DNA from 3 places in the Alkaliphilus crotonatoxidans genome. Region 3 is predicted to be linked to each of the others. Evidence: riboswitches for the same ligand, from Rfam matches in the RefSeq annotation. Region 3 holds a riboswitch; each other region holds the start of a gene.
The links. Region 3 has a riboswitch for cyclic di-GMP ahead of ACYQ1I_RS12210 (response regulator). Riboswitches for the same ligand answer to the same signal wherever they lie in the genome.
Positions count from the first base shown of each region.

Region 1: another riboswitch for cyclic di-GMP. It lies ahead of ACYQ1I_RS14745 (transglutaminase-like domain-containing protein); the one in region 3 lies ahead of ACYQ1I_RS12210 (response regulator).
Region 2: another riboswitch for cyclic di-GMP. It lies ahead of ACYQ1I_RS03920 (methyl-accepting chemotaxis protein); the one in region 3 lies ahead of ACYQ1I_RS12210 (response regulator).

Region 1 covers NZ_BAAHXS010000006.1:564,475-567,756, forward strand. The annotation lists gene ACYQ1I_RS14735 (HD-GYP domain-containing protein) at 1-178, shown strand, start outside; gene ACYQ1I_RS14740 (AraC family transcriptional regulator) at 398-1,519, shown strand; cyclic di-GMP riboswitch class I at 1,596-1,677, shown strand; cyclic di-GMP riboswitch class I at 1,713-1,794, shown strand; gene ACYQ1I_RS14745 (transglutaminase-like domain-containing protein) at 1,808-2,605, shown strand; gene ACYQ1I_RS14750 (pyridoxal-phosphate-dependent aminotransferase family protein) at 3,165-3,282, shown strand, end outside.
Region 2 covers NZ_BAAHXS010000004.1:289,559-292,840, reverse strand. The annotation lists gene ACYQ1I_RS03930 (thiamine pyrophosphate-dependent enzyme) at 1-677, shown strand, start outside; gene ACYQ1I_RS03925 (2-oxoacid:ferredoxin oxidoreductase subunit gamma family protein) at 674-1,204, shown strand; cyclic di-GMP riboswitch class I at 1,387-1,475, shown strand; gene ACYQ1I_RS03920 (methyl-accepting chemotaxis protein) at 1,609-3,282, shown strand, end outside.
Region 3 covers NZ_BAAHXS010000006.1:23,839-27,120, forward strand. The annotation lists gene ACYQ1I_RS12200 (NAD(P)/FAD-dependent oxidoreductase) at 1-476, opposite strand, end outside; gene ACYQ1I_RS12205 (transposase) at 613-1,341, opposite strand; cyclic di-GMP riboswitch class II at 1,533-1,615, shown strand; gene ACYQ1I_RS12210 (response regulator) at 1,810-2,175, shown strand; gene ACYQ1I_RS12215 (methyl-accepting chemotaxis protein) at 2,223-3,282, shown strand, end outside.

The sequences.
Region 1 (3,282 bases), 540 kb from region 3:
TGATGCTATTACGCAGCCCAGAGTATACAGGCCCTATAAAATTAAAAATACAATGTCAGTATTAGAGCGGATGAAGCGAAAGGAAATAGACCCCTTTATTTATGAAAGAAGCAAAAAAATATTAGAACAAGCTTTAAATGAAAGATTTCTTGCTAATCAAGCCAATTGGAAGGACTAGGTTAAAAAAAGGAGGAGTATTGAGAAAAAAGATAACAAAATTGTTAATAAAAAAACATAAAAAGTATCTTAATATATAATTTTATGGTATAATTTGTCTTATATTAGCAAATTGTCTGTCATATGTATTTTGATAGATTAGGCCATGGTATCATATCTTATACCATAATTAAATAAGTTTAATTTCTTAATTTTACTATAGGGAGGGTGGTGCTTAGCAATGGAAATAGAAGAGTTAGGGAAATTGCTCAATCGATTAGAGCCGCTGGAGCTGATTTTAAAACAAAATCTGATGAAACATAAAAATTTTGATACTGATTATACAAAGGATAAAATAGAAGGCTATGGCAATAAAGCATCATTCTTAGAAACTCAGCACAAAATTTTAGATGATATTATTTTGAATGCTTTTTCAAACGATTCTAATGACTTGGATGAGAATAAGGTACTCATTACGAAGCAACCCAGATTCACCCATGTTCCATTCCATCAACATGACTACTTAGAAATTATTTATGTTTTTCAGGGAGCGTGTCGCCTATATATAGAAGACCAGACCAATGAAATTCAACTAACCCAAGGGCAGCTTTGCTTTATTAATCCTGAAACAACCCATGCCTTAGGGATCCTTGGAGCCGGCGATATTGTCTTAAATATAGCAATCACGTCTTCCTTTCAGGATACAGTGTATACGGCTATGGTTTATTCTAACGATCATGCTGATCAGAGCTTTATAAATGAATGGTTTTATCAAAAGCATTTTCAAAAATATATGGTGATGAATGTAGCATCCAAGAAGTCCCAGCATACCCTTGAGGTAATTCTGATGGAATATTATGGGGGTGATTTGTTAAAGGATGATAAAATTAAATGCCTATTTATAATCTTTTTTTCAGAGCTGGAAAAGCTCCACCAAGATAGTCTTCAAGAGAGTGAAGTAGGTATTATTAGTGAAAGAATGAATGATATACTGGAATATATTTGGAAAAATATCAAGACTGTGAAGCTGGCAGATGTTGCAAAGGAGTTTGGATATCATCCAGCCTATGTAAGTCAAATGATTTATGAAAAGACCAATCGGAGCTTTGGTGAATGGGTAGTCGATACACGCTTAAAAATTGCCTGTGGTATGTTGGTTTTTAGGAAAATTGCAATACATAAGGTGGCAGCAGAGGTAGGATATAAGAACCCCGATCAATTTAATAAAGTATTTAAAGAGAAATATGGAATTTCTCCTGAAATATACAGAAAAACCAAGGGAATGAGTAATGGTGATTTAACTCGTTATGTTGAAGAAGCAATTATATATAAAGATAGGGCCAATATTATTGGGCAGCCTTAATCAGAAAAATGTTTTTATAAATTAATAATGTGGTATAATGAAATCAGTAAAATAATTAAACGAAAAAAGAACTTCTCACCGACAATAGCAAACCAACGGAAACGTTGGGACGCAAAGCTAAAGGGCCTACTCGAAAGAAAGGCAGCCTAGCCACCGAAGGATTAGTTTTTGTTGTTTTTGATCTATAGCTTTTCACCGACAATGGCAAACCAATGGAAACGTTGGGACGCAAAGCCATAGGGCCCACTCGAAAGAAGGGCAGCCTGGCTACCGAAGGGAGAGTTATCTATGAAAAAGACTTTAATCATTATGACTGTCGTCTTCTTTATATTTGCTAATATTTTTACATATGGTGCAGAAGCCCAAATTATTAGTACTGAAAACATCAATAGGGGGATTGTATCTGTTTTTTATGGACAAGCCCATCACAAAGAAATGCGGGTTTTAATTGAAAAGGACGGACAACGCTTCAGTTATCGTCTTGATGGTGAAAAAAAAGAGCGGTTTCCTTTACAGATGGGAAACGGAGCATATATTGTAAGATTAATGGAAAATACCGAAGGCAATAAATATAGGGAGATATTAAAGCAGGAAATTAAAGTAAACCTGGCAGATGATAAGATAATCTATCTAAACTCTATTCAGGAAATAAAATGGGATTCATCTTCAAAGGCAGTACAAAAAGCTTCGGAATTAACTGAAAACTTAACTGCTGATATAGATAAGGTGAGGGCAATCTATGAATATATCATTCATGAAATTGAGTATGATTATAAAAAGGCTGCTAATACTTCGTCCCATTATTTGCCTGATATTGATCATATCTTCGATACCAAGCTAGGGATATGCTATGATTATGCGTCATTATTTGCAGCCATGTTAAGAAGCCAGGGAATACCGACTCAGCTGGTCAAGGGGTATGCTTCCAATATTAATGAATATCATGCCTGGAATGAGGTTTATATCGAAGCCCTGGGGGGCTGGGTCATAATCGATACAACACAGGACGCACAATTAATAAAAAGTAATTTGAGGCCTGACATGATAAAAAGCCCTTCTGACTTTAACAGGACAAGCCATATATAGAATCGTTATTGTTCCACCCAACCGGGTGGAGTTTTTATTATTAAATTCCAGTTATATCTGGGTGATTCCGTTGTCATCAGTCATAAGATCAACCGATATTGCCTCCTTATTATGCCTTGCTTTATGGCAATTTCAACTCAGGGGAAACACAAGTTTTAACTGTAACAGGGTACTGGCACCACGTAAATTGGGGTGGGTTTTAATAATGATTGATTAATAGCTAATATGTAAAGGTATAAATGAACTATATAAACTGCAATAGAAAAAGCTTATCTTCGGTCGTCATATTGCTCGATATGGATTCTCCTCGTTCTTACTAGATGAAAATTTTCTCAGAATAACCCAAGCTTTAACTGACTAGGTACTTGCAATATGTAGGTTTGCTTTTCTTTTATATATAAATTTTTTTACATAAAAAGGGTTTTTTAAGATCATAACGAATAAATTAATTACAACTGAATTTTTCAGAAATTTCCAAAAACCATAAAAAGGCAATTTACGCCATTATTTTAAAACCAAAATGGTTTTGAGTGAGAATGAATTTAAGGAGGTTTTTATGATGTACAAAAAACTATTCATACCTGGTCCAGTCAATGTAACCCCCGATGTACTTGAAAAAATGGCCACACCCATGATTGGTCACCGTACCAAAGATGCCTCTGTTCTGCAAAGAAGTA
Region 2 (3,282 bases), on a different contig from region 3:
TCATCATGAGGTTAATTGCCGAAGTATTAGAGGAACTGGATATTATTGAAGATACCATTGGGGTTTCCCCTGTTGGTTGTGCAGGTTTTTGTCAGGATTTCTTCAGCTGTGACTTTGTAGGGGCTGCCCATGGTAGGGCCCAGGCTGTGGGGACAGGAATAAAAAGAGCCCTTCCAGAGAAGATGGTCTTTACCTATCAGGGAGACGGTGATATTGCCGCCATTGGAACCCAGCATGCGATCCATGCCGCAGCCAGAGGAGAAAAAATCACCTCGATTATGGTAAATAATGGTATTTATGGTATGACAGGAGGTCAAATGGCCCCCACAACCCTGGAGGGGATGAAGACCACCACAAGCCCCTATGGAAGAAATGCCGTTCATGAAGGGGTGCCTATGGATTTTCCAAAATTAATTGCAAATCTTCAGGGTGCAGTCTATGTGGCCTCTGTTTCAGTGGATTCTCCCAAAAATATCAATCAGGCTAAAAAGGCTATCAAAAAGGCCTTCCAGGTTCAACAGGCCGGATTAGGCTTTGCCATGGTCAGTGTCCTGTCTACCTGCCCTACCAACTGGGGATTGAGCCCTGTTGAAAGCCTAAGATGGCTGCGGGAAAATATGATGCCGATTTATCAGATGGGTGAGCTTAAAGCAACCGAGGAGGTGAATAAACTATGATGGATAAAATAATACTTGCTGGCTTTGGTGGGCAAGGAGTTATGTTTCTGGGAAAGGTCCTGGCCTACGGAGGAATGGGGTCAGATCTTAAACTTTGCTGGATTCCCTCCTATGGCCCGGAAATGAGGGGTGGAACCGCCAACTGTTCAGTAATATTATCTGATGAAGAAATTTACTCTCCGGTTATAGACTATGCTGATTGCGGTATTGTCTTAAATAAGCCGGCCTACGATAAATTTGTGTCACGAATTAAGCCGGGAGGCGTACTGGTAGTAAATTCATCCCTCGTTGAAATTGATCATACAAGGGATGATATAAAAATTATTCAAATTCCTGCCACAGAGTTGGCTAATGAGATTGGGAACAGTAGTATCGCCAACATGGTTTGTCTGGGGGCCCTTTTACCAAACCTGAAGCTGATTGATTTTAAAAAGATAGAAAAGGCAATGAAAAAATTAACCCAGAAGCGACCAGAGCTTTTAGAAATCAATTTGACGGCTATTAATAAAGGCTATTCGTATCAATAGAATATTGAAGCTGTTTAATATTATTAAAAGCCCCGGTAGACTGACGGGGCTTTTTGTCATGTAATCAGGAAAGTTGTCAAAGGGGCTTAAAAATTGTAGTAAAGTTTAGTATTAACTGTTATAATAAAACATATTTATAGTTTAACAACAATGAAGGTCATGATTGAATATAACATTTTTAATATCGATAATAGCAAACTTTTTGAAAGAAAAGGACGCAAAGTCATGGGTCTAAGGGTACAGCTGTATCTATGATTGCCAGATTGCCGAAATATTTTAAGGATTAACCTATATCTTTAATGGGAAAATTAGGCAACTGCATTGGTTGCTTTTTTTATTTACTTTAAGGAAACAATGGGCAAAAGTCTGCCTTTAATAAAATAAAAGCTAGGAGGAGGTATAAAATGAAAAAACAAATTCAGAAAAAAGGCATTCGAAGTTCTTTAAAGACCAAATTAATTACCATGTCGTGTCTTCTTTTGGTAATACCGCTTTTGGCCGCCGGTTTGATCAGCTATGGTATCGCAAAGAGCGAGCTTAACAAAAAAGGGGAAGTAATACTTAAAAACAGTGTCGTACAGGCTATGCAGCTGATCGATGCCAAGGCTGAACAGGTAAAGCTGGGCTTGATAGACCTGGAGACAGCCCAGGAACAGGTAAAAACCTATCTGTTAGGCCCTATGAATTCAGAAGGAAAAAGACCGATTAATCGCAATATTGATTTGGGCCAAAATGGCTACTTTATTATTTATGATGAACATGGCTTGGAGGTAGCCCATCCCACACTGGAGGGAGATAATGTTTGGGAGGCTGAAGATAAAAGTGGAAATGGCTTTAAGCTGGTTCAAGAGCAAATTAAAATTGCCCGGAATGGCGGCGGATACGTGTACTATGCCTGGACCTTACCGGATTCGGAGCAAATAGGAGAAAAAATTTCATATCAGGAGCAGGATCCGCACTGGGGCTGGATTGTATCGGCCGGCTCCTATATGAGTGATTATAACCAGGGCTCCAATGCAATTCTTAAGGCAATATTACTGATCATTGTGGGGGCCATTTTACTGGGAGTCATTGCTATTATTTTATTTGCCAAGCATCTAACTGACCCAATCCATAAAATAAGCAAGGGCTTAGGGGAAGTAGCCCAGGGCAATTTAATCATAGAACCCCTTGTAGTGAAAAATAACGATGAAACAGGAAGACTGGCCGAATCCTTCAACGAAATGCTTGACAATATGAAGAAGCTCATATCTACTGCCAGAGATTCATCCTCTACGGTAATGAAATTTTCTGATTCCCTGGCCACCATTACGGAGGAAACCTCCAGGGCCATTAATGAAGTGTCTTATACCATTCAAGAGGTTGCCCAGGCTGTTGGAGAAGAAGCCAGGGGTACAGAAAATGCCGTAAGTAAAATGGACCAATTATCTGCAAGTATAGAAAATGTCAATAATGCTGCTGTCCATATGAATGATGTAGTAACCGAAACGGGAAGCTACAGTACTAAGGGATTAGAAAAGGTATCTACCTTAATTCATAAGAAGGATGACAGCAATCGTGCGACCGAAGAAATCAACGAGGCAATCCTTAAGGTAAATGACAGTACCGGTAAAATACATGTCATTACAGATACCATCACTCAAATTTCCCAGCAGACAAATTTACTGGCACTCAATGCCTCTATTGAGGCCGCCAGGGCTGGTGAGGCAGGTAAAGGCTTTGCTGTGGTGGCTGAGGAAATCAGGAAGCTGGCAGAGCAGTCTGCCAATGCTGTCAGCGAAATTAACAGTATTATAGAAGAAATCGATCAATATTCCAATTCCTCTGTGAAAACCATGGAATTGGTAAGGGCAGCCTCAAGGGAGCAAAACAATGCAGTGGACGAAACCAGAAATGTCTTTGAAGAAATATCCAATGCGATTGAGGAGCTGATCATGGTGGTTAACGAAATTAATCGTGAAAGTAATACCATGAAGCAAATGAAGGATGATATTGTGGTGATCATGCAAGAGATATCAGCATCAACCCAGCAGACTTCAGCAGCAACGGAAGAGGTTTCGGCCTCATCAGAAGAGCAG
Region 3 (3,282 bases):
GCACAATAGGCAATGCCCCTGCCAGTAAATTTTCCTTCACCAGGAAGACCAAGCTTTTTTGGCTGTCTCCCGGTGGCAATGATAAAGGTCTTTGCCCGATAGGTATCACCATTTGTCAATAAGACCTGCTTAATCACATCATAGGGGGAAGCCACAATAGATGAGACAGTTGCCTCTCCCAATATGGGTACAGAAAGCCCTTCAACATGGGAAATGAACTGGCTAACCAGGGCTTTCCCTTCAATTTCAGGGTAGCCCAGGTAATTTTCCACCAGGCTTGTGTTGGTCACCTGCCCCCCAAGACCAGTGGTAATCATACCGACATGAAGCCCCTTTCTTTTAGCATAAAGGGCGGCATTCAGGCCGGCAGGGCCACCGCCAATGATCAGCAAATCATAAATAGAATCGGTACCCAGGGAGGAAGGGCTACTTTTTTCAACATCATAATTCAAATTAAAATCCAGATTTAAATTCATTAATATCACACCTCCATTAATAAAGGGGACGGTACTTGAATATTTGCTGTTTAAAAAAGAGGAAAGCCAATAGGCCCTTATTCTAAACAGGTCTTTGTATAGCATATGGTTTTTCCTCTTAAAGGGTGAAATAATTTTATTTATTATTTAAAATTTTACAGATAGAAGATTCTGAAAGGCCACCAAAAACCTCCCCCAGTTCCTTTAACGATAATATAGAGTTTTTACGAAAATCTCGAATTAATTGATTTCGGTAGTCCTTATCCTTCATAAGCTCCTTCAGTGTAATTCCTCTGGATTCTGCAATTTGCAGCAGCTTATTTTTGGCTTCCCAGGGTGTCTTGAGGCAGCATCGGCAGTTATCCTTCCGATAAAGACAGTTTTCTTCATCCTCCAGCAGGGTCAAATCCTCCTGGTCGATCAGCTGACTGTCGAACAACGGCTCTTTATGATAAATACAATAGCTGTTGTATTTATTATTGTTCTGCCTTCCAACTGCATGTATTTTTGATAAAATTTCCATTAGGGTAAATTTATCTTGTATGAGAAGACTTTTATATCGATCTCGATACAAGTTACCGGTGCTGTTATCAACATACATTGCATAGGATATGTTAATTCCCTTCATAATTTTTGAAATATCGGAACCATTGGCATTTATAATGAGATGATATTCATTGTCCTTTGCAATACAATAGCCATACAGCTTGAATCCGTTTTTTTCCTTAGACTCCATTAAAATGGTTAGAAATTTATCTCGATCTCCTTCATTTTCAAAAAGCTTTCTATTTGATGAACCCCGTTGGGTAATATAATAAATACCATATTCATCCTTTATTCTGGCTGACCTTGGCAGAGCAATCACCCCCCTTTATATTGTTATTATATAACTTCAAAAAACAATAATCAAGTACCGTCCCCTTTTTTATTTTATTTTACCTATCGTTTGTTTGAAATTTGTACCAAAGTCTGATATGATTTTATCATATAGGTTGTGACTTCTATGCAGGAGCCCTGCCTTAGCGGAGCGAATAAATTAAAACAACAAATTATGCAATGAAAATTGGAAGCAAAGAAGAATTCTCTTATCTGGGCACCTTGAGAATTCAGAGCTAGTGGTGCAACCGGCCAATGATTAGTGAGCTAATTATTGGCTTTTTTTGTGTAAAATTTTATTTAAGTTGTTACTAGTAAACGGAGGTGGGTAATATAATCCCCGACAACAAATTTATTTAAGCCTGTTAGGCAGGCTTAGTCAATTCAAATAATGATAGCCTTTGGTTTTACATGTAAATTTTACTGAAGTAATTTAGTTAGATAGGAGAATGAGCTGATGGGGTCAAAAATTTTAATTGTAGATGATGCAGCCTTTATGAGGATGATCTTAAAAAACATATTAACAAACCATGGCCTGGAGGTGGCGGGGGAAGCAGAAAACGGAATAGAGGCCCTTTTGAAGTATAATGAGCTTAAGCCTGACCTGGTAACCATGGATATAACCATGCCAGAAATGGACGGCATACAAGCACTAAGGGAAATTCATAAAAAGAACCCCAATGCAAAGGTGCTGATGTGCTCTGCCATGGGCCAGGAAGCCATGGTGGTGGAAGCCATACGTTCGGGGGCCAAAGACTTCATTGTCAAACCCTTTCAAGAGGATTTAGTGATTGAAAAAATAAAAAAGATTTTAGAATGTTGACAAATAATGAAACCCAGGAAAAGACAAGCAAAAGTGGAGGGAAAAAGATGCAGCAGACCAATGAATTACATCTAAAACAAGGGAGATTTTTAAAGAACAGAAGTATATTGACTAAAATGATTGCGGCGACAACAATAATTTACTTTTTCGTATCGGTTTTTTCTCAGGCAACCCTATTTTCCTTTGTTGAAAATATTGTCTATGATATGGAGCTGGAAAAAGTGAAAAATGCCCATGCTACCGTCTATGATACCTTTACCTCGGCCAGTATAACAAACCAGGCTGCCCAAAGTGCCATGGATGACCAGACCATGATTATCGCAAAGGCAATTGCCAATTCACTGGAGGCCCGGTTTTATACCCCAGAGGAATTGCAGAATATAGCCAAGGAAATGGGAGCCGTAGAAATTCATATTAGCGACGGAAACGGCGTAATTATTGAAAGCTCAGGGGCTTCCTTTATAGGAACAGACCTGGGAGCCGGCGAAAAAAAGCACTATTTTGAAAGGGCCCTTAAAGGTGAAGTAGTGCTGGAGGCAGCACCGGTATTAGGGACAAACCTTATACAGTATGGCTTTTTACCAAGACAGGGGGCTGGCGGAGTAATACAGATCGGCTTTAGCTCTGTTCCCCAGAAAAATGTCTTTGAAGAATCAAGCCCGCAAAATTCTATTGGGCAAACCAAAATTGGTGAAACCGGCCTGGTAATGGCCTTTAATAGTCAGGGCGATATAAAGGTTCACTCCAATGAAACGCTGCTACGGACCTTTATTGAAAACCAGGATTTTTTAAAAACAGTGGTGGAAAATGAACAGGGTGAAATAGATTTTATTGAAAATGGTGTGGCCTATCATGGAATCTACGAAAAAAGGATGGGTCTTTATATTGTGGCAGCCATGGGAATTGAAGAGGTAAAGGCCAAGGCCTGGTCTGTTCAGCGGCTTTCCATGATTTTTGCCGCTATTAGCCTATTGCTGGTGATCCTGGGGGTATACATATTATTTAAAAAATTGATCGCCCATAGGATGAAAGTACTTGTAAAGGAGCTGGAGGCCGTCAGTACCGGTGACTTGACAAGGCAAATTCCTGCCACCGGGCAGGATGAAA